2 regions of the Streptomyces sp. A2-16 genome follow, and region 2 is predicted to be linked to the other one. Evidence: predicted binding sites of a transcription regulator. Region 2 holds the regulator's gene; the other holds the start of a gene.
What was found. Region 2 encodes HrcA, which represses chaperone genes, less so after heat shock. Its sites were predicted from a motif close to TTNGCACTCNGNNNNNCNGAGTGCNAA; they were not measured.

Region 1 (15,130 bases), 1.1 Mb from region 2:
AGACGACGGGGAGGCCGGGACCGGTCGCCTCCCTCGCCTCGCCGATGATCCGCTCGTCGCTGTCGATGCCGTGCACCTGGCCGGCCCGGGTCGCCAGCAGCCGGGCCAGCTCACCGGAACCGCAGCCGACGTCGAGGGCACGGCCGAAGCGACGGGGCAGCCGGCGCATGATCCACGGGTGGAAGTGGGCGTTGTGGCTCCACGGGTGGGCGTCGTTGAAGCAGGCAAGGGTGTCCAGGAGGGGCATGGGCTCATTCCACAGGCCTTCGTCCCGGGGCACCATGGGGGGAGGAGGCGCCACCACGACCCCGGCACCGCCCGGCGTCCGCCGGCGTCACCCCGGATACCGAAAATCTCGAGGACTGCGCAGACTGACACCATGAACCACGCCCAGCTCACCGCCCTAGGCCGTGCCCTGCGTCTCCTCGGCGAGCACGGCGACGCTCTCGCCGGTGACACCCCGGACGCCAAGCTGCACGAGATGAAGGCCGATCTCAAGCGGGCCCTGGACCTCCTGGAGGACAGCGTCACCGCCGCCGCCCCCACCACCCGCTGCGCCGAGCACCCGAACGGGCCGGTTGACGAGAACGCCCCCGACCTGTGCCTGCTGTGCGAGACCCGGCGCCGGGCGGCCCGCCGTGCCGAGATCAACGGGCCCGGCGCGCGCCCGAGGACCGCCGGACCCGCCCCCTCCCGGTACGGGGTGCGGGAGGACCGGCCGCAGCCCCAGCAGCGCTGGCTGCCGGAGCAGTGGACCGGCCAGGAGTGGCAGCTGTGCGGGACGCCGAGGCGGGACCGGCACGAGGCGGAGCTCTACATCCACGCCCAGCGCCGTGCCCCGCGCGCCGCGATGGCGTACCGGCTCGTCCACGAGTTCACCGACTACGAGGTGCTGCGCGTATGGGGCACCCCGGTGCGGGTGGACATCGAGCCGCTCGGCAACCTCTAGAGCCCCAGAGCCCCGGCGCCCTGTTTCAGCAGGGGCAGCGCCCGGAAGTCGTACCCCTCCCACAGCCGCCGCGAGACCTCCTCCGGGTACGGCCGCACCTCCGGTGCGACGTCCAGGACCCGCGTCGGGCGGCCCTCGCCGTCGTACGCCGGCCACCCGGGGTCCCCGGTCCGCGCGAACCCGGTCCATGCCGACTGGAAGTGCGAGGTCAGCGCCCTGGCCTCGTCCGGCACCCCGGTCCCCGCGAACAGCAGACTCCCGAGATCGGCGTCGTACGTGCCGAACAGCAGCGGAATGTCCAGCCCGTGGCACGCGCCGAGCGCCCCGCCGAACGCCGGTGCGGACCAGGTCAGTTCGTACAGGTGGGCCCGGCCGCCGCCGGTGCCCTGCGCCTCCGCCAGCCGCAGTGACGGCATGGCGAACAGCCAGTCCGTCTGGACGCGCTCGTACAGCTCGGTCGGTGTGGCGTCCGGGTGGGCCGCGCGGTAGGAGTGCTCTCCGCCCGGGCCCGGCGCGTACCTCCGCAGCGCCGCGGCCGCCTGTTCCTCGGTGATCCTGCCGAGCCGATCGCCCAGGGCGAGGAAGAGCCGGTACTCGTCCCGGTTGTGCCCGACGAGCAGCTCCACGTCCCGTCCCGCGCCCGCCGCCAGCGCCTCCCAGGGCGTGCACGGCAGCACCTCGCCGTCGACGACGGGAGCGAAGGGGGTGGCGGTGGGTGCGACCTGCCCCCAGCGGTCGCCGTACTCGCGCATCCGCAGGCTCAACCGCTCCCCCACCACGGGCAGTTCACGCGGGTCCACGGCGGACAGCGCGGCCGCCGTCGCGGCGAGTCCCGCCTCCTTGCCGAGCTCCACCGCGATGTCCCCGGCGAGTTCGGCGGAGAAGTACGTACCGGGCACGCTCTGCGTGACGGCCCGCCCGAACAGCCCCCGGGCGGCGGGCATCGCCAACAGCGAGGCCACCGACCCCGCCCCCGCCGACTCCCCGAAGACCGTGACCCGGCCGGGGTCCCCGCCGAACGCCGTGATGTTGTCCCGCACCCATTCCAGCGCCGCGACCTGGTCCAGCAGCCCCCGGTTCGGGGGCGCCCCCGCCAGCAGGGCGAACCCCTCGATGCCGACGCGGTAGTTGAGGGTCACGACGACCATGTCACCGGCGCGCGCGAGGTGCTGGGCGTCGTAGCCGGGGCTGCCGGCGTGACCGAGTTTGTAGGCACCGCCGTAGATCCACACCATCACGGGCCGGCGGGCCTGCGGGTCCGTCGTGGGGGTCCAGACGTTGACCGTGAGCCAGTCGTCGCCGGCGGGCGTCGCAGGCGCGTCGGCCCGGCTCCCGAAAGCGGACTCCTGCGGGGGCGGAGGTCCGAAGGCATCCGCCTCCCGGGTCCCCTCCCAGCTCCTGACGGGCCGTGGCGCCTGGAACCGGGCCGTTCCGACCGGGGGTTCGGCGAACGGGATCCCGCGGAAGACCACCAGTCCGTCCTCGGCGCGCCCGCGCACGGCACCGGCCGCGGTGCGCACGTCGAGTTCCTCGGCTGACGTCATCGTCCGACTCCTCACAGGTAGGGGCTGCCGGCTTCACTCCAGCCCACTTCCCTTGCCTGAGTCAACCAAGTCGGCGCGGGGGCCTCCACATGGTCGTGACCACCTGCCCGCCCGCGAGGACGATCTCGTCCCGCACACCGAAACCGACGCTCTCGTAGCACCCCAGGTTGGCGGGGTTGGTCGACTCCAGGTAGGCGGGCGCGCCGAGTTCGTCGATGCGACGGAGACCCTCGGCGACCAGCCCCATGCCGAGCCCCTTGCCGCGATGGTCCGCGTGGGTGCCGAGAATGGTGAGGCAGAAGAACGGCTCGGTGGGACGGGCCTCCTCGAACCGCTCCCCCACCGCCATGATCGCGCGAGCGGTGGCGGGATCCGTGGCCGCCGCCAGCCGCCCCTCCAGCCCGGCCGCCTCCTCCGCCGTGAGCTCGGTCCCGTCCGGCGGGATCCACACGGCGGCGGCCTCGACGCCGGGCGTCACCAGGGTCCACGGGTACCGGACCGCGGAGGCGGCGTAGACCCGCCACATGACGGCGGCCTGCTCGGCCCGTCGCCCCTCGTCGGGGAAGGCGGCCGCTCCCCAGACGGGGTCGTGCAGGAAGGCGCTGGTGAAGACGGAGACGAGGGAGTCGACGTCGGAGGGGGTGGCGGTACGGGCGGGGGTGTGGGCCATGCCGCCATTGTCGGCCCGCTCCGGGAGCGGGACGCCGGCCCACACCCACCTCATACCGTCAGCTCAACGACTTCAGCGCGGACGCGTCGTACGGCTGGAGCTCGTCGAAACGGCCGGCGAGCACCTTCGCGGCCCACTCGGGGTCCTGGAGCAGCGCCCGGCCGACGGCGACCATGTCGTACTCCTCGCGCTCCAGGGCGTCGAGCAGGTCGTCGATGGCCTTGACCGGGGAGCCCTCGCCCATGAAGCCGCGGATGAAGTCGCCGTCGAGGCCGACCGAGCCGACGGTGATGGTGGTCCTGCCGGTGAGCTTCTTGGTCCAGCCGGCGAGGTTGAGGTCGGAGCCGTCGAACTCGGGGAGCCAGTAGCGGCGCGTGGAGGCGTGGAAGGCGTCGACACCGGCCGCGGCGAGCGGGGCGAGGATCGCCTCCAGCTCCTCGGGCGTCTCGGCGAGGCGCGCCTTGTAGGCCTCCTGCTTCCACTGCGAGTACCGGAAGATGATCGGGAACTCGGGCGATACCGTCTCGCGTACGGCCGCCACGATCTCCGCCGCGAACTTGGTGCGGGCGACCGGGTCACCGCCGTAGGCGTCGGTGCGGCGGTTGGTGCCCGCCCACAGGAACTGGTCGAGGAGGTAGCCGTGGGCGCCGTGCAGCTCCACGCCGTCGAAGCCGATGCGCTCGGCCGCGGCCGCCGCCTCGGCGAACGCGCCGATGACGTCGTCCAGGTCGCGCTGGGTCATCGCCTTGCCGGTGGGCTCGTCGGCGCCGATGCGGATGCCGGAGGGGCCGACGGCGGGGGCGTCGGCGTAGGGCTGCTGCCCCTGCTCGCGGACCATGCCGATGTGCCACAGCTGCGGGACGATGGTGCCGCCCGCCGCGTGCACCTGCTCGGCGACCTTCGCCCAGCCCGCCAGCTGCTCCTCACCGTGGAACCGCGGGACGCTGCCGCTGTTCCCGGCCGACTCGTGGCCGACGTAGGTGCCCTCGGTGACGATCAGGCCGACTCCGGCGGCCGCGCGGCGGGCGTAGTACGACGCCACGTCCTCGCCGGGGATGCCGCCCGGGGAGAACATGCGGGTCATGGGCGCCATCGCGATGCGGTTCGGGACGGTCAGGCCGTTGATGTGGGCCGGGCGGGAGAGGATCTCGGCGGCGCGGGAGGTGGCCGGAGGGGTGGCGGGGGCGGTCACGTGGGGGTACTCCTCGGTATGTGCATGCGCATAGACAGTTCCCCTACCTCAACCGCCACGCACGGCACGGCATTTCCGACCGGTCCGTGATCCAGCGCACACATGAGGAAAGCCCGCCCCACTGTCGTGGGACGGGCTTCTCGCGGAGCGCCGGGCAGGCCTTGCACCTGCATTTCCCCGCAGGAAGCGGGGCGTCTTTCCTTGGACCACCAACGCGTAGTCGACCGACGGAGCTTCACGTCGACCGGCTCGTGATCAATCATAGCGCAGAAAAAACCGCGGGCGGCACACCCCGCTTCCGGGAAGTGCCGCCCTCGGCAAGGACGTTGATCAACCCTCAGGTCGATCAGAAGTCCATGTCACCGCCCGGCATGCCGCCACCGGCAGGCGCGGCGGCCTTCTCCGGCTTGTCGGCGATGACGGCCTCGGTGGTGAGGAAGAGCGCGGCGATGGAGGCGGCGTTCTGCAGGGCAGAGCGGGTCACCTTCGCCGGGTCGATGATGCCTTCGGCGATCATGTCGACGTACTCACCGGTCGCGGCGTTCAGGCCGTGGCCGACGGGCAGGTTGCGCACCTTCTCGACGATGACGCCACCCTCGAGACCACCGTTGACGGCGATCTGCTTGAGCGGGGCCTCCAGGGCCAGCTTCACGGCGTTGGCGCCGGTCAGCTCGTCACCCTCCAGGTCCAGCTTCTCGAAGACCGAGGAGGCCTGGATGAGGGCCACGCCACCACCGGCGACGATGCCCTCCTCGACGGCCGCCTTCGCGTTGCGAACGGCGTCCTCGATGCGGTGCTTGCGCTCCTTGAGCTCGACCTCGGTCGCGGCACCGGCCTTGATGACGGCGACGCCACCGGCGAGCTTGGCCAGGCGCTCCTGGAGCTTCTCGCGGTCGTAGTCCGAGTCGCTGTTCTCGATCTCGGCGCGGATCTGGTTGACGCGACCGTTGACCTGGTCGGACGAACCGGCACCGTCGACGATGGTGGTCTCGTCCTTGGTGATGACGACCTTGCGGGCGCGGCCCAGGAGGTCCAGGGTCGCGTTCTCCAGCTTGAGGCCGACCTCCTCGGAGATGACCTCGCCGCCCGTGAGGATGGCGATGTCGCCGAGCATGGCCTTGCGGCGGTCACCGAAGCCCGGGGCCTTGACGGCGACGGACTTGAAGGTGCCGCGGATCTTGTTGACGACCAGGGTCGACAGGGCCTCGCCCTCGACGTCCTCGGCGATGATCAGCAGCGGCTTGCCCGACTGCATGACCTTCTCCAGGAGCGGGAGCAGGTCCTTGACGGAGCCGATCTTGGAGTTGGCGATGAGGATGTAGGGGTCGTCGAGCGACGCCTCCATGCGCTCCATGTCGGTGGCGAAGTACGCCGAGATGTAGCCCTTGTCGAAGCGCATACCCTCGGTGAGCTCCAGCTCCAGACCGAAGGTCTGGGACTCCTCGACGGTGATGACGCCTTCCTTGCCGACCTTGTCCATCGCCTCGGCGATGAGCTCGCCGATCTGGGTGTCGGCGGCGGAGATGGAGGCCGTGGAAGCGATCTGCTCCTTGGTCTCGACATCCTTGGCCTGCTCGAGCAGGGCGGCGGAGACGGCCTCGACAGCCCTCTCGATACCGCGCTTGAGGGCCATCGGGTTGGCGCCGGCGGCTACGTTGCGCAGGCCCTCGCGGACCAGCGCCTGCGCCAGAACGGTCGCGGTGGTCGTACCGTCACCGGCGACGTCGTCCGTCTTCTTGGCGACTTCCTTGACCAGCTCGGCGCCGATCTTCTCGTACGGGTCCTCGAGCTCGATCTCCTTGGCGATGGAAACACCATCGTTGGTGATCGTGGGGGCGCCCCACTTCTTCTCGAGGACGACGTTGCGACCCTTGGGGCCGAGCGTCACCTTGACGGCGTCCGCGAGCTGGTTCATGCCGCGCTCGAGGCCGCGCCGCGCCTCCTCGTCGAACGCGATGATCTTGGCCATGTGAAGTGGTCCCTCCAGGACTGGGGGTGATTCCTTCGGACCGCGCCCGCGCCCGCGACGGACGGCTCGCACACCTCGTGGGTTCCTTCCCCACCTGGCCTGCGGGCCTCACCGACCCGGTCCTTCGTTGTCACTCTCACCTTCAGAGTGCTAACGCCAATGATTAGCACTCGGCATGGTCGAGTGCAAGCGCCTCTCAGGGAACGGCCAGGAACGACAGGGGGTGCGAGGGGTGTGCGAGGGGTGTGGCAGGGGTCCCGGCGGGGCCCCGGGACATGCCGAAGGGCCCGTACCCATGACTCCCCATGGGGTACGAGCCCTTCGAAGAAGAACGAAGAACGACGCTGTTGTTACCCGGCGCGTGCTTCAGCCAGTCGCGAGACGGACCATGTCCGCCTGCGGCCCCTTCTGACCCTGCGAGATCTCGAACTCGACCCGCTGGCCCTCTTCAAGGGTGCGGTAGCCGTCCATCTGAATCGCGCTGTAGTGGACGAATACATCCGCACCACCGTCGACCGCGATGAAGCCGTACCCCTTCTCCGCGTTGAACCACTTGACGGTGCCCTGAGCCATGCCTAACTCCCCTATTACTGGCCCTTGCACGGATCCACACTTCGTGGATCCGGGTCAGACCTCACCCCCCACATGGTTGGGGGCGTGCGCCGGAACGCGTCGACCGCGGCTGAATGTATCTGTCCAACTGCCGTCTGCAACAGGTCAATCGGACGAGAATTCTGGACGGAAGGGGTCCGGAATGTAGCGAGAATTCGCCCGAATTCGGGGCAAGTCGGGCCCCACAAAAGGAGCATAAGACGCAAAGAACCCACACACTTTGGCTACTTCTCGTCGCATCCGAAGTCGGCACTCATATGCGCCCGGCATGAAGGAAGCAGCAGCTTCCCCAACTGTACCGCGCTCAACCATAGAGAATTGCCCCCTCCGCTTCTCTCGCGGAGAGGGCAATCGGATGAACACTCGGTAATTACTGTTACCGAAGGTAATGACCAGTCATACGGTCACCCGCCGGCGACCGCCGGGATGATGGAGACGCCGGCCCCGTCGGGCGTCGCCGTCTCCAGCCCCTGCTCGAACCGCACATCGTCGTCGTTCACGTACACATTCACGAACCGCCGCAGCTTGCCCTGGTCGTCGAGAACGCGGGCGGCGATACCGGTGTGGTTCTTCTCCAGGTCCGCGATGACCTCGGCGAGGGTCCCGCCCTCGGCCTGCACCTCGGCCTGGCCGCCGGTGTAGGTGCGCAGGATGGTGGGGATACGGACGGAAACGCTCATGTTCAGACCTCCGGTCGGATAAGGCTTTCAGGGGGCTCGGGGAGCTGCGCGACCTGCCCCCACCGGCCCGCGGACAGACGACTACGCGAGGCCGGCCTCGCGGAACGAGTCGAGGTTGGGGCGGATGGTCGCGGTCAGTCCCGTACCCGCCACCGCGTCCAGCGTCTTCAGACCGTCCCCGGTGTTCAGCACAACGGTCGTCAGCGAGGGGTCCAGCACCCCGTTCTCGATCAGCTTGCGGGTCACGCCCACGGTCACGCCACCCGCGGTCTCCGCGAAGATGCCCTCCGTACGGGCGAGCAGCTTGATCGCGTCCACGACCTGCTCGTCGTTCACGTCCTCCACCGCACCGCCGGTGCGACGGGCGATGTCCAGCACGTACGGGCCGTCCGCGGGGTTGCCGATGGCCAGCGACTTGGCGATGGTGTTCGGCTTCTGGGGCCGGACCACGTCATGGCCCGCCTTGTACGCGACCGACACCGGCGAGCACCCCTCCGCCTGCGCACCGAAGATCTTGTACGGCCTGTCCTCGACGAGCCCGAGCTTGATCAGCTCCTGCAGACCCTTGTCGATCTTCGTGAGCTGCGAGCCGGAGGCGATCGGCACCACCAGCTGGTCGGGGAGCTTCCAGCCCAGCTGCTCGCAGATCTCGTACGCCAGGGTCTTGGACCCCTCCGCGTAGTACGGCCGCAGGTTGACGTTGACGAAGCCCCAGCCCTCACCGGCCGGGTCGCCGATCAGCTCGGAGCAGAAGCGGTTCACGTCGTCGTAGTTGCCCTCGATGCCGACGAGCTCGCCGCCGTAGATCGCGGCCATGACGACCTTGCCCTGCTCCAGGTCGTGCGGGATGAACACGCAGGAGCGGAAGCCGGCCCGGGCGGCCGCGGCACCCACCGCGCCGGCCAGGTTGCCGGTCGAGGAGCAGGAGAGGGTGGTGAAGCCGAAGGCGCGCGCCGCCTCCAGGGCCTGCGCCACCACGCGGTCCTTGAAGGAGTGCGTGGGGTTGCCGGAGTCGTCCTTGATGTACAGACCGCCGGTCACGCCGAGCTCGCGGGCGAGGTTGTCGGCCTTGACGAGCTGGGTCCAGCCGGGGTTGATGTTGGGCTTGTCCGCCACGTCCGCGGGGACGGGCAGCAGCGGGGCGTATCGCCAGATGTTCGCGGGTCCCGCCTCGATCTGCTTGCGGAGCTCCTCGGTGTCGTAGGCCGAGAAGTCGTAGGCGATCTCGAGCGGGCCGAAACACTCCTCGCACGCGAAGACCGGGCCGAGCGGGACGCGGTGACCGCATTCGCGGCAGCTCAGCGCCGCGGCGGGACCGAGGTCGACGGTCGTGGAGTCGGTGGTGCTTGCAACAGTCTGCGCAGCCATGGAGGCGAGGCCCTTTCTCCTCATCTTCCTCACGACGCACTTCGCCGTGAGACGGATTTGGCACCTTCCCGAGCCGGGAGCCTCGCGGAGACGATCGTCAGTGATCACTACGAGAACCGACTGGAGGGTTGCCGGGGCTTCATCGGGCCGTATCCCTCTGCCCCTCTGGATGAGCGGTATGAAGTTGTGAACGGCGGGCCACCCTGGACATGCGATGGTCATCCGCGTTGTTCAAGACTGTAACCGACGACCAGGACAGTTGAGAGAGTCGTCCGAACCGCGAGATGGATCACAAGTGAGGAGCCGCCTACGTGCTGGAAGAAGTCGAGCGCTGGCTGAGCACCCGCTCCTGGTCGCTGACCGACCGGCCGCTGCACCGGATCATGGCCGCCAAGCAGCGCACCGGACAGCGGGTCAGTGTCGTGCTGCCCGCGCTCAACGAGGAGGAGACGGTCGGTGACATCGTCTCCGTGATACGTCACGACCTGGTGCGTCAGGTTCCGCTGGTCGACGAGATCGTCGTCGTCGACTCGGGGTCGACCGACCGCACCTCGCAGGTGGCCGCCGCGGCCGGTGCCACGGTGGTGCACCGCGACGAGATCCTGCCCCGGCTGCCCGCCCTGCCCGGCAAGGGCGAGGTCCTGTGGCGCTCCCTGCTGGTCACCACCGGGGACATCGTCTGCTTCATCGACGCCGACCTGAAGGAGTTCTCCTCGGACTTCGTCTCCGGCATCGTCGGCCCCCTGCTCACCGACCCCGAGGTCGACCTGGTCAAGGGCATGTACGACCGTCCCCTGGGCGGCGCCGCCGGACAGGGCGGCCGGGTCACCGAGCTCATGGCGCGCCCGCTGCTGAACATGCACTGGCCGCAGCTGGCCGGTTTCGTGCAGCCGCTGGGCGGCGAGTACGCGGCCCGGCGCTCGTTGCTGGAGCAGCTCCCGTTCCCCGTCGGCTACGGCGTGGAGCTCGGCATGCTGGTCGACGCCCTGCACCTGGTGGGTCTCGACGCGCTCGCCCAGGTCGACGTGGGGGTGCGCAAGCACCGTCACCAGGACGGGCAGGCCCTGGGCCGGATGTCCGCCGCGATCTACCGCACCGCGCAGCTCCGGCTGGCCCGCGGCCACATGATCCGCCCGGCCCTGACCCAGTTCGAGCGGGGCGAGACGGGCTTCGAGCCGCGCACGTACTCGGTGGACACGGAGGAACGGCCGCCGATGCGGGAGATCACGGAGTACATGAAAAGAAGGGTCGCGTAGTCCCGCCCGGAGACCGGGGGAACTGCGCGACCGGCCGCCACCGTCCCGCGGCCGAAGGTCCGGCCGCAGCGGACGGGAACGTTTGAGCGGTTGGGTGCCGGGCTAGGTTTCGAGGCATGGCTTCTTCGCACAACGCCCGCGTCCTGGTCGCGTCCAATCGAGGTCCCGTCTCGTACGACGTGGGCGACGACGGCTCGCTGCGAGCCAGGCGCGGCGGCGGCGGCCTCGTCTCCGGCCTGTCGGCGATCGGGCCGGAGTCCGACGCGCTGTGGGTGTGCTCGGCCCTGTCCGACGGCGACCGCGAGGCGGTGCGGCAGGGGGTCGGCGAGGACGGCGTCCGGATGCTCGCGATCCCCGCCGACGTGCACGCGGACGCGTACAACGGCATCGCGAACTCGGTCCTCTGGTTCGTACACCATCTCCTCTACCAGACCCCGCTGGAGCCGACCTTCGACGCGGAGTTCCGGCGGCAGTGGGCGTCGTACGAGACGTACAACCGCGCCTTCGCGGAGGCGCTCGCGGAGGAGGCGGCCGAGGGGGCGGCGGTCCTGGTGCAGGACTACCACCTGTGCCTGGTGCCGGGGATGCTCCGCGAACTCCGCCCCGACCTGCGCATCGCCCACTTCTCGCACACGCCGTGGGCGCCGGTGGAGTACTTCCGGATGCTGCCGGACGACATCGCGGAGCAGTTGCTGCGCGGCATGCTCGGCGCCGACCGGCTCGGCTTCCTCACCCACCGCTGGGCGGACGCCTTCACGGCCTGCTGCACGGCGCTCGTGGACGGGCTCGGACGGACGCGGATCGGGGTGCACGGCCTTGGCGCGGACGCGGACTTCCTGCGCGCCCGCTCCCACGAGGCCGACGTCGAGGAGCGGATCGTCGCCCTGCGCGAGGAGATCGGCGAGGGCCGGAAGACCATCGTGCGGGTGGACCGGACCGAGCTGTCCAAGAACATCGTGCGCGGGCTGCTCGCCTACCGAAGGCTGCTGGAGTCGCGGCCCGAGTGGCGGGAGCGGGTGGTGCACGTGGCGTTCGCGTACCCGTCTCGGCAGGACCTGGCGGTGTACCGGGAGTACACCGCCGAGGTGCAGCGGCAGGCGGAGGAGATCAACGACACCTTCGGCACCCCTGGCTGGACCCCGGTCCTGCTGAATCTGAAGGACGACTTCGCGCGCTCCCTCGCCGCCTACCGGCTGGCCGACGTGGCGCTGGTCAACCCCATCCGGGACGGCATGAACCTGGTCGCCAAGGAGGTGCCGGTGGTCTCCGACGAGGCGTGCGCGCTGGTGCTGTCGCGGGAGGCCGGGGCGTACGAGGAGCTCGGTGACGAGTCGATCGTGGTGAACCCCTTCGACGTGGAGCAGACGGCGGCGGCCCTGCACGAGGCCCTGACGATGCCGGCGCACGAACGGGCCGAACGCGCGAAGCGGCTGGCCGCGGCGGCGACGGCGCTCCCCCCGGCCCAGTGGTTCCTGGACCAGCTGACCGCGCTGACCGCGCTGAACGGGTGAGCATGAACCTTCCTGTGCCCCTCAACTCCGCCGGGCGGGACGGCCTGCGGGCGATCCTCGCGGAGCCGCACCGGGCGGTGATCGGCCTGGACTTCGACGGGACGCTCGCGCCGATCGTGGCGGACCCGGAGAAGGCGTTCGCCCACCCCGAGGCGGTGCCGGCGCTCGCGGCGCTCGCGCCGAAGGTGGCGTCCGTGGCGGTGATCACCGGCCGCCCGGCCGCGGTCGCGGTCCGCAACGGCGGTTTCGCCGAGGTGCCGGGCCTCGAGCACCTGACCGTGCTCGGCCACTACGGCGCCGAGCGCTGGGACGCGGCGACGGGCGAGGTCACGGCCCCCGCCCCGCACCCGGGAGTGGCCGCGGTCCGGGCCGAGCTGCCGGAGCTCCTGGCCGGGACCGGCGCGTGGCTCGAGGAGAAGGGCGGCCGGGCGGTGGCCGTCCACACCCGCCGGGCCGCCGACCCCCAGGCCGCCTTCGACGCCCTCCAGGGACCCCTCACCGACCTGGCCGTCCGCAACGGTCTGATCGTGGAACCCGGCCGCCTCGTCCTGGAGCTCCGCCCGCCCGGCATGGACAAGGGGGTGGCCCTCCTGAAGCACGTGCGCGAGGTCTCCGCCCGGTCCGTGCTGTTCGCCGGCGACGACCTGGGCGATCTGCCCGCGTACTCCGCGGTCGACGAACTGCGCACCGGCGGCACCCCCGGGCTCCTGGTGTGCAGCGGCAGCGACGAGGTGACGGAACTGCGCACGCGGGCCGACCTGGTGGTGGACGGCCCGCAGGGCGTGGTGGGGCTGCTGCGGACGCTGGCGGAGCGGCTCGGCTGACGCTCAGCGCTCCGACCGCCGGGCCTCCCGCACCCTGCGCAGCCGGTTCACCGTGACCGGGTCGAAGGCCAGGGCACGTTCGTCGTCGAGGAGGGCGTTGAGGAGCTGGTAGTAGCGGACCGGGGCCAGGCCCAGTTCCTCCCGTATCGCACGCTCCTTCGCGCCGGGCCCGGCGAATCCGCGGCGCTCCAGCGCGAGCACGTCCCGCTCCCGGCGGTCGAGTTCCGCATGCTCCATGCCCCGACCGTAACGCCCCCCACTGACAAGCGGCCACGGCGGCTGCCGCGGCCGCTTCCGCGCCTACTCCGCCTTCTGCGCGGTCAGCTGCAGCCCGCGCAGCACGTCCGCGGGGCTCCCGTTCGTACTCACCGCCGATCCGATCCGCTTCTTCACGGCCGCGCTGACCGAGGCCCAGGACGTCTTGCCCACGGGCGGCAGCTCCGAGCTGGGCAGCGCGTTCAGGAAGGGCTTGAGGTCGGCGTCCTGGGAGTCCCCGCTCATGGCCTCGGACGCGGAGTTGGTCACCGGCAGCAGGTCGTACTCCCGCGAGAACGCGAGCACGTTCTTCTCGCTGTAGACGAAGTCGAGGAAGTCGCCCACCTGTTCGGCGTGCCCGTTCTGCCGGAAGCTCATCATCCAATCGGCGACGCCCATGGAGTTCTTGGTCCTGCCCTCGGCGCCGGGCATGGGCACCATCCCGAACTTCACCCCCTTCGCGGCGGCCATCTTCATCAGCGAGGGGTGCCCGTTGAGCATGCCGACGTCCCCGGCGGCGAAGGCCGCGAACGCGGCGGCCCGGTTCAGGTTCTCGGGCGCGACGGGGCCGGTCAGTCCCTTGCCGACGAGGTCGTCCTTGAGCCAGTTCAGCGTCGTGACGTTCTCCTCGGAGTCGATGCCGTACGTGCCCATGGAGTCGACGTAGCCGCCGCCCCCGCTCAGCAGCCACTGCATGGTCTCGGCCTGTGCCTCCTCGGGGCCGAGCGGCAGCGCGTACGGGTACTTCACCCCGTCCGCCTTGAGGGCCTCGGCGTCGGCGGCCAGCTGCTTCCACGTCGTCGGCGGGGTGAGGCCGGCGTCGGCGAAGAGGGTCTTGTTGTAGAAGAGCAGCCGGGTCGACGCGGCGAACGGCATCCCGTACTGCATCCCGTTGATCCGCCCGGCGGAGGCGAGCTGCGACACGAAGTCGGCCTGCTCCCGGATGCCGAGCAGGTCGTCGGCCTTGTACAGCAGCCCCTTGTCCGCGTAGTCGGCGTAGGCGCCGATCTGCGCCATGTCGGGCGCCTGCCCCGCGTCGACCAGCTCCTTGACCTTGCGGTCGACGTCGGTCCAGGAGTACACGCTGACGTCGATCTTCACGCCGGGGTGCTGGGCCTCGTACTCCTTGACGAGCTTGTCCCAGTACTTCTGGGAGCTGTCGGCCGAGCTGTCGCCGTAGTCGGCGGCGACCAGCTTCAGCGTCACCTCACCCGATCCTCCGCCGAGCCCGCAGCCGCCGAGGACCGCCGTCATACCCAGTGCGGACACCGCCGCGATCGTTCCCGTCCTTCGCCGCCGCACCGACAACCGCCCCACACTCACGTTCGAAAGCTTTCGAAAAGTCATACATATCTTGGAACTAAGGTCTACACCACGTGAGTGGACTAGACCTCTTGCGGGTCCAAGGGTCACACTGTCCCCCGTGAGACATGTCATCGCCCTCGACGTGGGCGGCACCGGGATGAAGGCGGCCTTGGTCGGCGCGGGCGGCGAGCTCCTGCACCGGGCCCGCCGGGCGACCGGCCGCGAGCGCGGACCGGACGCGGTCGTCGACGGCATCCTCGACTTCGCCGCCGAGCTGCGCGCGTACGGCACCGAGCACCTCGGCGCCCCCGCGGTCGCGGCCGGTGTCGCCGTCCCCGGCATCGTCGACGAGGAGCGGGGCATCGCGGCCTACTCGGCCAACCTGGGCTGGCGGGACGTCCCGCTGCGCGCGCTGCTCGCCGAGCGGCTCGGCGGTGTCCCGGTCGCCCTCGGCCACGACGTCCGCACCGGCGGTCTCGCCGAGGGCCGCATCGGAGCGGGCCAGGGCACCGACCGCTTCCTCTTCGTCGCCCTGGGCACCGGCATCGCGGGCGCGATCGGCATCGCGGGCCGGGTGGAGGCGGGCGCCCACGGCTTCGCGGGCGAGATCGGCCACATCGTCGTACGGCCGGGGGGCACCGCCTGTCCGTGCGGCCTGCGCGGCTGCCTCGAGCGATACGCCTCGGCGGCGGCGGTCAGCGAGGCCTGGGCCGCGGTCACCGGGAATCCCGAGGCGGACGCGGCGGACTGCGCGAAGGCGGTGGAGGCCGAGGACGCGAGGGCCCGGGAGGTCTGGCAGCACGCCGTGGACGCCCTGGCCGACGGCCTGGTCACCGCCCTCACCCTCCTGGACCCCCGCACCCTGATCATCGGTGGCGGCCTGGCCGAGGCGGGGGAAACCTTGTTCACACCGCTGAGGGAGGCGGTCCGCAGCCGGATCACCTTCCAGAAGCTCCCGACGATCGTCCCGGCCGCCCTGGGCGACACGGCGGGCT
Region 2 (15,130 bases):
CGCCGCGGTACCGGCGGTCGACGTGCGCAGGACGGTGGGCCCGAGGACGTAGGCTCGCGCACCCGCCTCCTCGAAGAGCGCCAACTCGTCCTTGGCGACGCCTCCTTCGGGGCCGACGACCAGCACGATCTCACCCTCGGCGGGGAGTTCGGCGGTGGCCAGCGGCTCGCTGCCGCGTTCGAAGTCGGAGTGGAGGACGGCGGCGAAGTCGGCTTTGGCGAGAAGTGCGGCAACCTGCTTGGTGCTCGCCGCGTCCGCGACCTCCGGGAAGCGCACCCGGCGGGACTGCTTGCCGGCCTCGCGGGCGGTGGCCCGCCACTTGCCGAGCGCCTTCAGACCCCGCTCGCCCCTCCACTGGGTGATGCAGCGGGCCGCCTGCCAGGGCACGACGGCGTCGACGCCGACCTCGGTCATGGTCTCGACGGCGAGTTCACCGCGGTCGCCCTTGGGCAGGGCCTGGACGACGGTGATCCGGGGAGCGGGCTCCGGTTCCTCGGAGACCGAGGTCAGATGGACGACCAGCCGGTCCTTGCCCTCGGCGGCGATCACGTCGCACACGGCGTAGCGTCCGGCGCCGTCGGTGAGGACGACCTCCTCGCCGGGCTGGAGCCGCTTCACGGAGACCGCGTGGCGGCCTTCGGGGCCGTCGAGGACGTAGCGTCCGCCGCCGTCCGCGTCGAAGTGCTCGACCACGAACACCGGGGCGGTCATCGCAGGTCCCCCTTGCCCGACAACGCTGTCCTGGCTGCGTCGAGTTCGGCCGCGAGTATCTCCACGAGCTGCCCCGCGGGCAGTTCGCGGGCCAGCCGGTGCCCCTGGCCCGCCCACAGCGCCATGCCCTGGGCGTCACCGGCCTTGGCGGCGGCCTTGCGGAGCGGGGCGGTGAGGTGGTGGACCTCGGGATAGGCGGCGGGGGCGTACGGTCCGTGCTCGCGCAGGAAGCGGTTGACCAGGCCGCGGGCCGGTCTGCCGGAGAAGGCGCGGGTCAACTCGGTGCGGACGAACAGCGGGTTGGTCAGAGCCCGCTTGTGCACGTCGTGGGCGCCGGACTCGTGGGTGGCGAGGAACGCGGTGCCGAGCTGGGCCGCGCTCGCGCCGGCGGCGAGGACGGCGGCGATCTGGCTGCCGCGCATGATGCCGCCGGCGGCGACGATCGGGAGGGTGACCGTCTCGCGGATCTGGGCGACCAGGGACAGCAGCCCGAGGCCGGAGCCGTCCTGCTCGGGGAGGTCCCGGTGGGTGCCCTGGTGACCGCCGGCCTCGACGCCCTGCGCGATGACCGCGTCGGCGCCCGCGTACTGCACGGCGAGGGCCTCTTCGGGGGTGGTCGCGGTGACGAGGGTGAAGATGCCGGCGCGGCGCAGCGACTCCAGGGCGTCGCTGCTCGGGATGCCGAAGTGGAAGGAGACCACGGGCACGGGGTTGTCGAGGAGTACGGCGACCTTGGCGTCGTACCCGTCGTCACGGCCGCTGTCGGGGTCGCCGAGCTCGGTCTCGTACCAGGTGGCCTCGCCGGCGAGCTGGTGGGCGTAGACCCCGACGGCGGCGGGGTCGGCGTATTCGGGCTGCGGCATGAACAGGTTGACGCCGAAGGGCCGTCCGGTCAGCCCGCGCAGCTGCTTGATCTCCTGGTACATCCCGTCGGCCGTCTTGTACCCGGCGGCCAGGAATCCGAGCCCGCCCGCATCGGCGACGGCGGCCGCGAGCCGCGGCACGGAGACGCCGCCCGCCATGGGGGCCTGCACGATCGGATGAGGGAAGAGATCGGTCAGTGCGGAGGACATGACGGCATGTTGTCACGTCCTCCGAACAAGTCCGAATCCGACCTGCACACGACTCAGGTACGCCCGTTGAAGGCATCCTTCAACCGCGAGAACAGCCCTTGCTGCCCGGGCTGACGGTGTCTGCCCGGGGGACGACCCCCGGACCCCCGGCAGCCGCCCCGCCGCTCACGTGCGGCCGTTGAAGGCATCCTTCAACCGCGAGAACAGCCCCTGCTGCCCGGGCTGGAACTGGCCGGTAGGCCGTTCCTCGCCGCGCAGTTTCGCCAGTTCTCGGAGCAGGCGTTCCTGTTCCGGGTCCAGCTTGGTCGGGGTCTGGACCTCGACGTGGACGATGAGGTCGCCCCGGCCGCCGCCGCGCAGGTGGGTGACGCCCCGGTTGTGCAGCGGGATCGACTGGCCGGACTGGGTACCGGGCCGGATGTCGACCTCCTCCATGCCGTCCAGCGTCTCCAGCGGAACCTTCGTGCCGAGGGACGCCGCCGTCATCGGGAGCGTGACCGTGCAGTGCAGATCGTCGCCGCGCCGCTGGAACTGCGAGTGCGGGAGCTCGTGGATCTCGACGTACAGGTCACCGGCGGGACCGCCACCGGGGCCGACCTCGCCCTCACCCGCGAGCTGGATCCGCGTGCCGTTGTCCACACCGGCCGGGATCTTCACGGTCAGCGTGCGGCGCGAGCGGACCCGGCCGTCGCCGGCGCACTCCGGGCACGGGGTCGGAACCACGGTGCCGAAACCCTGGCACTGCGGGCACGGGCGGGACGTCATGACCTGGCCCAGGAAGGACCGCGTCACCTGCGACACCTCACCGCGCCCGCGGCACATGTCGCACGTCTGCGCGGAGGTGCCCGGCGCCGCGCCCTCACCACTGCAGGTGGTGCAGACGATCGCCGTGTCGACCTGGATGTCCTTCGTCGTGCCGAAGGCCGCCTCGTCGAGCTCGATCTCCAGACGGATCATCGCGTCCTGGCCGCGGCGGGTGCGCGAGCGCGGACCCCGCTGCGAGGCCGTACCGAAGAACGCGTCCATGATGTCCGAGAAGTTCCCGAACCCACCGGCCCCGAAGCCGCCCGCGCCACCGCCGCCGGCCTGCGAGAGCGGGTCGCCGCCGAGGTCGTAGACCTGCTTCTTCTGCGGGTCCGACAACACCTCGTAAGCGGCGTTGATCTCCTTGAACCGCTCCTGGGTCTTCGGATCCGGGTTGACGTCCGGGTGCAGCTCGCGCGCGAGCCGACGGAACGCCTTCTTGATCTCATCCTGCGACGCGTCGCGGCGCACGCCGAGAACGGCGTAGTAGTCCGTGGCCACTTACGACTCCGCCAGGATCTGTCCGACGTACCGTGCCACTGCGCGTACCGCTCCCATCGTTCCCGGGTAATCCATGCGGGTCGGTCCGACCACGCCGAGCTTGGCGACTGCCTCGCCGCCCGAACCGTAGCCGACCGACACCACCGAAGTGGAGTTGAGTCCCTCGTAGGCGTTCTCATGACCAATACGTACGGTCATGCCCGAATCCCCGGCCTCACCAAGGAGTTTGAGGAGAACGACCTGCTCCTCGAGGGCCTCCAGGACGGGCCGGATCGTGAGGGGAAAGTCATGTCCGAAGCGGGTGAGATTGGCGGTGCCGCCGATCATCAGCCGCTCCTCGTTCTCCTCGACGAGCGTCTCCAGGAGAGTGGAGAGCACTGTGGTGACCGTACCCCGGTCCTCGACGTCGAAGCCTTCGGGCAGGTCCTCGACCAGCCTCGGCACATCGGCGAACCGCCGTCCCGCGACGCGGCTGTTGAGCCGCGCCCGCAGATCGGCGAGCGAGGCCTCCCCGAAGGGCGCCGGGCAGTCGACCATGCGCTGCTCGACCCGGCCGGTGTCCGTGATCAGCACGAGCATCACGCGCGCCGGGGCGAGCGAGAGCAGCTCCACGTGCCGCACGGTCGAGCGGGTGAGGGACGGGTACTGCACGACGGCGACCTGCCGCGTCAGCTGCGCGAGCAGCCGCACGGTTCGGGCCACGACGTCGTCGAGGTCCACGGCGCCGTCGAGGAAGTTCTGGATCGCGCGCCGCTCGGGCGCGGTCATCGGCTTGACGCCCGCCAGTTTGTCGACGAACAGCCGGTAGCCCTTGTCGGTCGGGATCCGCCCGGCGCTGGTGTGCGGCTGGGCGATGAAGCCCTCGTCCTCCAGGACCGCCATGTCGTTGCGGACGGTCGCCGGGGAGACGCCGAGGTTGTGCCGCTCGGTCAGGGCCTTCGACCCGACCGGCTCCTCGGTGCCGACGTAGTCCTGGACGATCGCGCGCAACACCTGAAGCCTGCGTTCACTCAGCATCGCGCACACCTCCAGAGGTCGTTCCCTTGGCACCTTCGCCTGGCACTCTGTCCGCCCGAGTGCCAACGCTCCCCGGCCAGTGTACGGCGGTGGGGTACTCCTCGGGCAAGGCTGGTCCTGGCGTGACGGGTTGTACGGCTAGCGTCGCGGTATGACGGTGACTTGGGAAGAGCTCGGGTGGGAGCGGGTCGCGACCGGGGTGGGGCGGTGCCGGCTGCCCGGCTGGGACTGCACGGCGGGCCTGGTGATCGGCGAGGGCACGGCCCTGTTGATCGACGCGGGCTCCGGTCTCGCGGAGGGCGCCCGCCTGCGCGCACAGGCCGAGGAACTGGCCGGCCACCGTGTGACCCATCTCGCGTTGACCCACCCCCACTTCGACCATGTCTTCGGTGCGGCGGCGTTCGCGGGGGCGGAGGTGTTCGGCGCCGTGGGTACGGAATCGGTGCTGGCGGGGCGGCTGGGCCGGGCGGAACTGCGGGCCGACGCGGTACGCAACGGGCTGGACCCGGCGGTCGCCGACGAGGCGGCGGACGCCCTGGTCTCCCCCCGGCACCACGTCTCCGGCGAGTGGACGCTCGACCTCGGCGGCGGCGGCCAGGTCCTGCTCGCCAACGTCGGCCCCGGCCACACGGCCCACGACCTCGCCGTCCTCGTGCCGGGCTCCCCCGAGGTCGTCTTCTGCGGCGACCTGGTCGAGGAGTCGGGCGAACCGCAGGCGGGCCCGGACGCGGTACCGGGCCACTGGCCCGCCGCGCTGGACCGCCTCCTCGACCTGGGCGGCGAGGACGCGCTGTACGTACCCGGTCACGGAGCGGTGGTGGACGCGGCGTTCGTACGGTCGCAGCGGGACGCGCTGGCGGCCCGCTTCGGCGTGTCGTGAGGAGTCCCGTGCGGCTTCTCCTATCGTCATCCGAATGCGCCAGTACTCCGCCGACCTGACCCCTCCGTGGAAGAAGCCCCGGCCGGTGCCGGAGGTGCCCGCCGAGCCCGGCCTGGTGGTCGAGGAGCCCGGCACCGGCTTCTGCGGCGCGGTGATTCGCTGCGAGGCGGGAACAGTGACTCTGGAGGACCGCTTCGGCAAGCACCGGGTGTTCCCGCTGGAGCCGCGCGGCTTCCTCCTGGAGGGCCGGGTGGTGACGCTGGTGCGACCCGCGGCCACGGCTCCCGTACGGCCCTCCCGCACCGCCTCCGGCTCGGTGGCCGTGCCCGGCGCACGCGCGCGCGTGGCCCGCGCCGGCCGTATCTACGTCGAGGGCCGCCACGACGCGGAACTGGTGGAGAAGGTCTGGGGCGACGACCTGCGCATCGAGGGCGTGGTCGTGGAGTACCTGGAGGGCGTGGACGACCTGCCGGCGATCGTGGCCGAGTTCGCCCCCGGGCCGGACGCCCGCCTGGGAGTACTCGTGGACCACCTGGTGCCGGGCAGCAAGGAGTCCCGTATCGCCGCGTCGGTGACCAGCGAACACGCCCTGGTGGTCGGCCACCCGTACATCGACATCTGGGAGGCGGTGAAGCCGTCGTCCCTGGGCATCGAGGCGTGGCCCCGGGTACCGCACGGCCAGGACTGGAAGACGGGCGTGTGCAGGGCGCTGGGCTGGCCGTCGGAGAACACGGGCGCGGTGTGGCAGGCGATCCTGAAGCGGGTGAACTCCTACAAGGACCTGGAGCCGGAGCTGCTGGGGCGAGTGGAGGAACTGATCGACTTCGTCACGGCTCAGTGAAACCCACCCAGGGGCGCGGGGAACTGCGCGACAAGCCACGAACGAACTCGCGGCCGCCGGACGACACCGCCCCCACCCCCTCGGGCCCTCAGTCCACCAGGTCCCGAACCACCGCGTCCGCCAGCAACCGTCCGCGAAGCGTCAGCACGGCCCGCCCCTCCTCATAGGGCCGGGCTTCCAGCAGCCCCTCCCCCAGCGCCCGCCGAGAAGCGCTCAGCCCCTCCTCCCGCAGCAGCGACAGCGGCACCCCCTCCCGCAGCCGCAGCTCCAGCAGGATCCGCTCCACGCGCCGGTCCTCGTCGGACAGCAGCTCCCGCCCGGCCCCCGGCGACCTCCCGGCCGCCAGCGCCGCCGCGTACGCGCCCGGGTGCTTGACGTTCCACCAGCGCACCCCGCCCACGTGCGAGTGCGCTCCGGGGCCCGCGCCCCACCAGTCGGCGCCCCGCCAGTACAGCTCGTTGTGCAGGCAGCGGCCCGCCTCCGAGGTGGCCCAGTTCGACACCTCGTACCAGTCGAACCCCGCGTCGGCGAGCACGGAGTCCGCGATCAGGTACCGGTCCGCGTGCACGTCGTCGTCGGTCATCGGCACCTCGCCCCGCCGGATCCGCCGGGCCAGCTGGGTGCCCTCCTCGACGATCAGCGCGTACGCCGACACGTGATCCGGTCCGGCCCCGATCGCCGCCTCCAGGGACGCCCGCCAGTCGTCGTCGGTCTCCCCGGGGGTGCCGTAGATCAGATCCAGGTTCACGTGGTCGAACCCCGCCGCCCTGGCCTCCGCCACGCACGCCTCCGGCCGGCCCGGTGTGTGCGTGCGGTCCAGCACCTTCAACACGTGCTGCTTGGCGCTCTGCATCCCGAAGGACACCCGGTTGAAGCCGCCCTCCCGCAGCGCGGCCAGATACGCCGGGTCCACCGACTCCGGGTTCGCCTCGGTCGTCACCTCCGCGTCCGCGGCCAGGCCGAACTCGTCGCGGATCGCGGAGAGCATCCGTACGAGATCGTCCGCGGCCAGCAGTGTCGGCGTACCGCCGCCGACGAACACCGTGCGGACCGGGCGCGGGTCGTCGCCGAGGACCTTGCGCGCCAGGCGGATCTCGTCGATCAGGGTGTCCGCGTAGTTGTCGCGGGAGGCCAGCACTCCGCCCGAACCGCGCAGCTCGGTCGCGGTGTAGGTGTTGAAGTCGCAGTAGCCGCAGCGGGTCGCGCAGTACGGGACGTGCAGGTAGAAGCCGAGGGGGCGGTCGGCGGACCCGGCGAGCGCGGACGCGGGGAGCGAGCCGTCGTCGGGGACGGGGTCGCCGTCGGGGAGTGCGGAAGGCATGTCCTCCATTGTCCAGCACCCCGGCGGACGCCTACTCCGCCTGCAGGACCAGCAGCGCCAGATCGTCATCCGGGGGCCGCGCCCCGAACTCGTGGACCAGCCGTTTGATCCGCTCCGCGATCAGCTCGGCGTCCAGTCCCGCGCACCCGGCGAGCGCCTCCGCGAGCCCGTCCTCGTCGTCGAACTGCCGGGGCCCGCTGCGCCGCTCGGTCACCCCGTCGGTGACGCACAGCAGACTGTCGCCGGGCCGCAGCTCGAAGGTCTCACTGGTGTACGTCTCGTCCTCGACGACTCCGAGCAGGGTCTGCGGCCGGGCGGCCGTACGGACCTGGCCGCCCGCCCCGAGCAGCAGCGGCAACGGATGTCCGGCGGAGGCGAGGGTGCAGCGCACTCCGCCGTCGAAGGGCGCGAGCTCGCCGTACAGGAGGGACAGGAAGCGGGTCTGCGGGCCGTCGCCGGGGTTCATGGGGCGCCCGCCCGCGGTCGCCAGGGCCCGGGCCGCCGCGTCAGCGGCCTCCGTGGCGTCGTCGAGGAGCAGCTGGTTGAGGCGGTCGAGGACGTCGGCGACGCGGTAGCCCTCGCGGGCCAGCAGCCGGAGCCAGGGCCGGGCCAGCCCGATCACCACGGCCGCCTCGGGGCCCTTGCCCTGGACGTCGCCGACGGCGAAGCACCAGCGGCCGTCGCCGGCCGGGAAGAGGTCGTAGAAGTCGCCGCTGGGTCCGCCCTTGTCGCACGGCTCGTACACCAGGGCGCTGCGCACCCCGGGGATCTCGGCGACCGCGCCGGGCAGCAGGCCGCGCTGGAGCACCGCGCTGATGGTGGCCTGGCGCGCGTACTGGCGGGCCGCGCCGATGGCGAGCGCCACCCGGCGGCTGAGGTCCTCGACGAGCCCGGTGACCTCGTCGGGGAAGGAGACCAGCCCGGCCCGGCCGATGACCAGGGTGCCCAGCGGGCGGCCGCCCGCGGTGAGGCGGTAGGCGAGCGCCGAGCCGTGTGTTCCGTGCGGGCCCAGTGCCTCGCCGGGCCAGGGGAACGGCAGCGGGCCGGCGTGGTCCGGTCCCGGCAGGCCGGGCGGTTCCTTCTCCAGGGCCCGCCGCAGGCTCTCGATCCGGTTCTCCGAGCAGTGCCAGACCCGGGCCAGCCGGGGCCCGGACAGGCCCGCCTCGCCCCAGGCCGTCCCGCTCCCGGTCTCACCCGCGCGCGGGGATCCCCAGCGTCCGGCGACCTCGTCCTCCAGCCACACCGCGCACCAGTCGGCCAGCCGCGGCACGATCAGCTGGCCGGCGAGCGCGGCGACCAGGTTCTCGTCGAGCTGCCCGGCGAGCAGGTCGGAGGCCTCGGCGAGGAAGGACAGGGCACCGCGGTTGAGCCAGTCCCGGTCGAGCTCGCCACGGGAGACGGGGCGGACCGTGTGGGCCGGCTCGTCGCGGGACATGGGCCGGACCGTGTGCGCCGACTCATCGCGGGAAATGGGCCGGACCGTGTGCGCCGACTCGTCGCCGTGGACCGGCGGGGCCGTGTGCCCCTGCTCTGCTCGGTACACGGGCGGGTGCGTGTCCCCCGGCTCGCCGCCGTGGACCGGCGAGGCCGTGTGTCCCTGCTCTGCGCGATGCACGGGCGGGTGCGTGTTCTCCGGCTCGCTGCGGGAGACCGGTGAGGCCGTGTGCCCCGGCTCGCCGCGGGACACGGGTGCGAGCGGGTCCTGGGCCCGGGGCGGGGGCTGGGGCGGTTCCGGGGGCTGGGGCGGTACCGGGGGCTGGGGCGGTACCGGGGCGAGTATCCCGGCGACCCGCAGCCCCCGCTCGTGGGCGTCGTCCCCGGCGTACGCCCGGATTCCGTCGAGGGCCTCCTTCCCGCCGGCCGGCAGCCGCGCCCACACGGTCTTGGAGCCGGTGCGGTAGGTGATGCCCCAGGCCTCCGCGAGGGCAGCGACCAGGCGCAGTCCGCGCCCGTACTCCGGTGTGCCGTACGAGGGTTCGGCGTCACCGTCGCGAGGGGCGCGCGAGGGGTGGCGGTCCAGGACCTCGACGACGAGGGCACCGGTGTGCGCCTCCAGGCGGCAGCTCACCTCGACGTCGGTGCCCGCGTGCACGACGGCGTTGGTGACGAGCTCGCTGACGACGACCACGGCGTCGTCGGCCTGCCGGTCGGTGAGGAACTCGGTACCGGGCAGGGCCAGTTCCGCCCATTCGGCGAACGCCGCCCGTAACAGGGCCCGGGCCGCGCCCGGGGCGTGCGGAGCGCCGGGGAGGGTGGCGTGGGTGTGCGCCGGGGCGTGCGGGAGCACACCGTCGCCGCGCAGGGGCGCGGCGGGCGCACGGGCAACGGACTCCCGTTGCACAGGAATGGCCCCCATGTCCGTCTCCCCGAGCAGTTCGGACGAATACACCTCAGTCGATGCGGACAGAGTGACAGACTGGCCACGCCCATAAGCGCCGAGTTACCGAAGTGGGCCGCCATGAGTGAGAACAGTGGTACGCCTGTGCTCGAAGAAGGGCAGAATGCCGACCGGATTCGAGCATCGGATCTACGCCCTCTGCTCGCCGCGATGACCGCCGCCCGGGACGGCGACTTCCGCCGGATGCCGGAGTCCGGGGACGGCATCGTGGCCGAACTGACGGCCGTCTTCAACCAGCTGGTGGACCGCAACGTCCACTTCACGGGCGAGGTCAACCGGGTCAAGCGGGAGCTGGTGCGGCACGGCCGGCTCGACGAGCGGCTCTCCCCCAGCCCGGGGCAGGGCACGTGGACCTCCCGGGTCGACGACGTGAACCAGCTGCTCGACGCCCTGGTGGCCCCGGCCGCCAACGCGACCCGGGTCCTGGACGCGGTGGCCGGCGGCGATCTGACCCAGCGGGTCGATCTGCACGACGGCAACCGGCAGCTGCGCGGTGATCTGCGGCGTCTGGGCCGGGCCGTGAACAAGATGGTCGACCAGCTCTCCCTGTTCACCGGCGAGGTGACCCGGGTGGCCCGCGAGGTCGGCACCGAGGGCCGGCTCGGCGGGCGGGCCAAGGTGACGGGTCTTTCGGGCAGTTGGCGCGATGTGACCGAGGCGGTCAACACCATGGCGTCCCGGCTGACCGCTCAGGTCCGGGACATCGCCCTGGTGACGACGGCGGTGGCCCGCGGCGACCTGACCCGGACGGTCACGGTCGAGGCGACGGGCGAGCTGCTCGAACTGAAGCTGACCGTGAACACCATGGTCGACCAGCTCTCCGCCTTCGCCGACGAGGTCACCCGGGTGGCCCGCGAGGTCGGCACCGAGGGGCAGTTGGGCGGCCGGGCCCAGGTGCGGGGCGTGTCCGGGGTCTGGAAGGACCTCACCGACAACGTCAACTTCATGGCGTCGAACCTGACGTCACAGGTGCGGAACATCGCCCAGGTGACGACGGCCGTGGCCAACGGCGACCTGAGTCAGAAGATCACCGTGGACGCGCAGGGCGAGATCCTGGAGCTCAAGTCCACCATCAACACCATGGTCGACCAGCTCTCCGCCTTCGCCGACGAGGTCACCCGCGTCGCCCGCGAGGTCGGCACCGAGGGCAACCTCGGCGGCCGCGCCCAGGTGCGAGGCGTGTCCGGGGTCTGGAAGGACCTCACCGACAACGTCAACTTCATGGCGGACAACCTCACTTCCCAGGTCCGCAACATCGCCCTGGTGTCGACGGCGGTGGCGCAGGGCGACCTCGGCAAGAAGATCACGGTGGAGGCGAAGGGCGAGATCCTGGAGCTCAAGTCCACCATCAACACCATGGTCGACCAGCTCTCCGCCTTCGCCGACGAGGTGACGAGGGTCGCCCGCGAGGTCGGCACGGAAGGCAATCTGGGCGGCCAGGCCCAGGTCCGGGGCGTGTCGGGCGTCTGGAAGGACCTCACCGACAACGTCAACTTCATGGCCCTGAACCTGACGTCGCAGGTCCGCAACATCGCCCAGGTCACCACCGCCGTCGCCAACGGCGACCTCTCCAAGAAGATCACCGTCGACGCCCGCGGCGAGATCCTCGAACTGAAGGACACCGTCAACACGATGGTGGAGCAACTGCGGGCCTTCGCCGACGAGGTGACGAGGGTGGCCCGCGAGGTCGGCACCGACGGGCGGCTCGGCGGGCGCGCCCAGGTGCTCGGCGTCTCCGGGGTCTGGCGGGACCTGACCGACAACGTCAACTACATGGCCGACAACCTGACCTCACAGGTCCGCAACATCGCCCAGGTCACCACCGCCGTCGCCAACGGCGACCTCTCCAAGAAGATCGACGTGGACGCCCGCGGCGAGATCCTGGAGCTGAAGACCGCCATCAACACCATGGTCGACACGCTCTCCTCCTTCTCCTCCGAGGTCACCCGCGTGGCCCGCGAGGTCGGCTCGGAGGGCCAACTCGGCGGCCAGGCACGGGTCGAGGGCGTGTACGGCACCTGGAAGCGGCTGACGACCAACGTGAACGAACTCGCCTCCAACCTGACCACCCAGGTCCGCGCGATCGCCGAGGTCGCCTCCGCGGTGGCCCAGGGCGACATGTCCCGCTCGATCACCGTCGAGACGCAGGGCGAGGTCGCGGAGCTCAAGGACAACATCAACCTGATGGTGGCCAACCTCCGCGAGACGACCCGCGCCAAGGACTGGCTGGAGTCGAACCTCGCGCGCCTCGCCGCCCTGATGCAGGGCCACCGGGACCTGATGGAGGTCGCCGACCTGATCCTGCGCGAGCTGACCCCGCTGGTGAACGCCCAGTACGGGGCGTTCTTCCTGGCCGACCCGGACGAGGACGGGGCCTCGCTGCACACCACCGTGCCCGCGAAGGGGCTGGCGTTCATCGCGGGCTACGGCTCGGCGCAGGGCGCGACCGTCGACACCGGCGGCATGCCGGTCCACGGTCTGGTGCGCCAGGCGGCCCGCGAGAAGAAGCGCATCCTGGTGGAGGAGGCCCCGCCGGACTACATCAAGATCAACAGCGGCCTCGGCGAGGCGGCCCCGAGCAGTGTCGTCATCATCCCGATCCTCTTCGAGGACAAGCTCCTCGGCGTGATCGAGCTGGCGTCCTTCTCCCGCTTCTCCGATGTCCACCTGGCCTTCTTCGACCAGTTCGTGAACACCATCGGCGTCGCCATCAACACCATCATCGCCAACTCCCGCACCGAGTCCCTGCTGGGCGAGTCCCAGCGCCTGGCGATGCAGCTCCAGGAACGCTCGGACGAACTTCAGATGCAACAGGCGGAGTTGCAGCGCTCCAACGCGGAACTGGAGGAGAAGGCGGCCCTGTTGGCCACCTCGTCCCAGTACAAGTCGGAGTTCCTGGCGAACATGTCCCACGAACTCCGCACGCCGTTGAACTCCCTGCTGATCCTGGCGAGGCTCCTCTCCGACAACCCGGACGGCCATCTCTCCGACCAGGAAGTGCAGTTCGCGACGACGATCCACCGCTCGGGCTCCGACCTGCTCCAGCTGATCAACGACATCCTGGACCTGTCGAAGATCGAGGCCGGCCGGATGGACGTACGCCCGAAGAAGCTGCCGCTCATCAAGCTGCTCGACTACGTCCACGCCACCTTCCGCCCGCTCACCCTGGACCGGGGGCTCGCCTTCGAGGTGGCGGTCGGCGAGGACGTGCCGCGCGAGATGTACTCGGACGAGCAGCGCCTCCAGCAGATCCTGCGCAACCTGCTCTCCAACGCGATCAAGTTCACCGCCACGGGCCGGGTCGAACTGCGCGTGAACCGCGTCAAGGACGCCGAGCACGCATACGTCCTCGACAGCGACGACGTGGTCGCCTTCGCGGTCTCCGACACCGGTATCGGCATCGCGCGGGAGAAACTCCCGGTGATCTTCGAGGCGTTCCAGCAGGCCGACGGCACCACCAACCGCAAGTACGGCGGCACGGGACTCGGCCTGTCCATCAGCCGGGAGATCGCGGGCCTGCTGGGCGGCCGTATCGTCGCGGAGAGCGAACCCGGCAAGGGCTCCACCTTCACGCTGTACGTCCCTGTCGTCAGCCCCGGCCACACGGCGACCGGCCCGACCACCGAGGACCACCCCCTGCCGGCCCCGGAGGACCTGTCCACCGAGCCCTATCCGACCGCCCACGACGCCGAGGACTCCTGGCCCGCGCCCACCAAGCTGGAGGCGTGGAAGGCGGGCCGGGCGGGGCAGGTGCTGCCCGGGCGCCGGGTGCTGATCGTCGACGACGACATCCGCAACGTCTTCGCCCTCACCCATGTGCTGGGCCGGGTCGGCATGCCGGTCCTGTACGCGGAGAACGGCCGCGAGGGCATCGAGACCCTGGAGCGCAACCCGGACGTCGAACTCGTGCTGATGGACATCATGATGCCGGAGATGGACGGCTACGAGACCATCGCCGCCATCCGCCGCACCTCTCGCTGGTCCGGGCTGCCCATCGTCGCGCTCACCGCGAAGGCGATGCCCGGAGACCGCGAGAAGTCGATCGCGCGCGGCGCGAACGACTACGTGCCCAAGCCGGTGGACGTCGACCAGCTGTTGACCGTGGTATGCGCGCTCCTTGACCCAGAGGGCGCACGAACCGAGGAGCGGACCGACGCCGAGGAGGCGGTGGTACCGCCCACCGACGACTGAATGAGGCAGTCACATGAACGCTGAGGCAAGGACCGACGACAGTGCCGGCATCCTCCTGGTCGACGACATGGAGGACAACCTGATCGCACTGGAGGCCGTCCTGGGGTCCCTCAACGAACCGCTGGTCCGCGCCCGTTCGGGCGAGGAGGCGATGAAGGCCCTGCTCCGCCGCCGGTTCGCCCTGGTCCTGCTGGACGTGCGCATGCCGGGCATGGACGGCTTCGAGACCGCCGCCAACATCAAACGCCTGGACCAGACGAAGGACGTCCCGATCATCTTCCTCACCGGCACGGACGACGACTCGGGCTACGCCTTCCGCGGCTACGCGACGGGCGCGGCGGACTACCTGACCAAGCCGTTCGATCCGTGGGTGCTGAGGGCGAAGGTGAGCGTGTTCCTGGACCTGCACAGGAAGAACCAGCAGTTGGAGCGACTGCTGGCACGGCAACGGGCCGATTACGAGGAGGTCGGCAAGCGACTGGCAGCCCTGGAAGACGAGTTGACGGAATCTCAGCGCACTCAGGTGAAGGAACTCCGGCACCTTCTGGAGAACCGGTGAGACCCCTCAGGGGCGCGGGGAACTGCGCGACCGGCCACGACGCACCGCCGGTCGCGCACGCTCCCCTGCCACCCCTCACGCCTCGCGAGAGCCCGCGTACATCTCCTCGATGAGGTGCTTGTACTCCCGCTCCACAACCGGCCGCTTCAGCTTCAGACTCGGCGTGATCTCCCCGTGCTCCACGTCGAGATCCCGCGGCAGCAACCGGAACTTCTTGATCGTCTGCCACCGCTGAAGCCCCTCGTTGAGCTGCTTCACATAGCCCTCGACCATGGACACGGTGACGGGGGCGGCGACGACCTCGGCGTACGGCTTGCCCTCGAGCCCGTTCTCCTTGGCCCACTCCAGGATCGACACCTCGTCCAGGGCGATGAGCGCGGTGCAGAAGTTACGGTCCGCCCCGTGCACCAGGATGTTGGAGACGTACGGGCACACCGCCTTGAACTGCCCCTCGACCTCGGCGGGCGCGATGTACTTGCCGCCGGACGTCTTGATGAGGTCCTTCTTGCGGTCGGTGATCCGCAGATACCCGTCGGGCGAGAGCTCTCCGATGTCCCCGGTGTGGAACCACCCGTCGGCCTCGAGGACCTCGGCGGTCTTCTCGGGCAGCCCGTGGTAGCCCTCCATGATCCCGGGGCCGCGCAGCAGGATCTCCCCGTCGTCGGCGATGCGGACCTCCGTGCCGGGCAGCGGCTTGCCCACCGTGCCGGTGCGGTAGGCCTCGCCCGGGTTCACGAAGGAGGCCGCCGAGGACTCCGTGAGGCCGTAGCCCTCGAGGATGTGGATGCCCGCGCCGGCGAAGAAGTAGCCGATCTCGGGGGCGAGCGCGGCGGA

Region 1: groL (chaperonin GroEL) is a predicted target of HrcA. The motif match lies at 6,488-6,514, and genes of this name have one in related genera.

Annotation. Positions count from the first base shown of each region.
Region 1 covers NZ_CP063808.1:9,285,381-9,300,510, forward strand. The annotation lists gene IOD14_RS41615 (class I SAM-dependent methyltransferase) at 1-247, opposite strand, end outside; gene IOD14_RS41620 (hypothetical protein) at 380-949, shown strand; gene IOD14_RS41625 (carboxylesterase family protein) at 946-2,493, opposite strand; gene IOD14_RS41630 (GNAT family N-acetyltransferase) at 2,555-3,163, opposite strand; gene IOD14_RS41635 (NADH:flavin oxidoreductase) at 3,222-4,355, opposite strand; gene groL (chaperonin GroEL) at 4,702-6,324, opposite strand; gene IOD14_RS41645 (cold-shock protein) at 6,691-6,897, opposite strand; gene IOD14_RS41650 (MoaD/ThiS family protein) at 7,341-7,616, opposite strand; gene thrC (threonine synthase) at 7,698-8,984, opposite strand; SAM riboswitch class I at 9,002-9,160, opposite strand; gene IOD14_RS41660 (glucosyl-3-phosphoglycerate synthase) at 9,296-10,240, shown strand; gene IOD14_RS41665 (trehalose-6-phosphate synthase) at 10,357-11,751, shown strand; gene otsB (trehalose-phosphatase) at 11,754-12,575, shown strand; gene IOD14_RS41675 (DUF3263 domain-containing protein) at 12,579-12,812, opposite strand; gene IOD14_RS41680 (extracellular solute-binding protein) at 12,876-14,084, opposite strand; gene IOD14_RS41685 (ROK family protein) at 14,254-15,130, shown strand, end outside.
Region 2 covers NZ_CP063808.1:8,182,018-8,197,147, forward strand. The annotation lists gene IOD14_RS36770 (16S rRNA (uracil(1498)-N(3))-methyltransferase) at 1-711, opposite strand, end outside; gene IOD14_RS36775 (nitronate monooxygenase) at 708-1,784, opposite strand; gene dnaJ (molecular chaperone DnaJ) at 1,950-3,089, opposite strand; gene hrcA (heat-inducible transcriptional repressor HrcA) at 3,090-4,106, opposite strand; gene IOD14_RS36790 (MBL fold metallo-hydrolase) at 4,258-4,986, shown strand; gene IOD14_RS36795 (DUF3097 domain-containing protein) at 5,021-5,827, shown strand; gene hemW (radical SAM family heme chaperone HemW) at 5,916-7,148, opposite strand; gene IOD14_RS36805 (SpoIIE family protein phosphatase) at 7,180-9,504, opposite strand; gene IOD14_RS36810 (HAMP domain-containing protein) at 9,607-13,737, shown strand; gene IOD14_RS36815 (response regulator) at 13,751-14,296, shown strand; gene IOD14_RS36820 (AMP-dependent synthetase/ligase) at 14,372-15,130, opposite strand, start outside.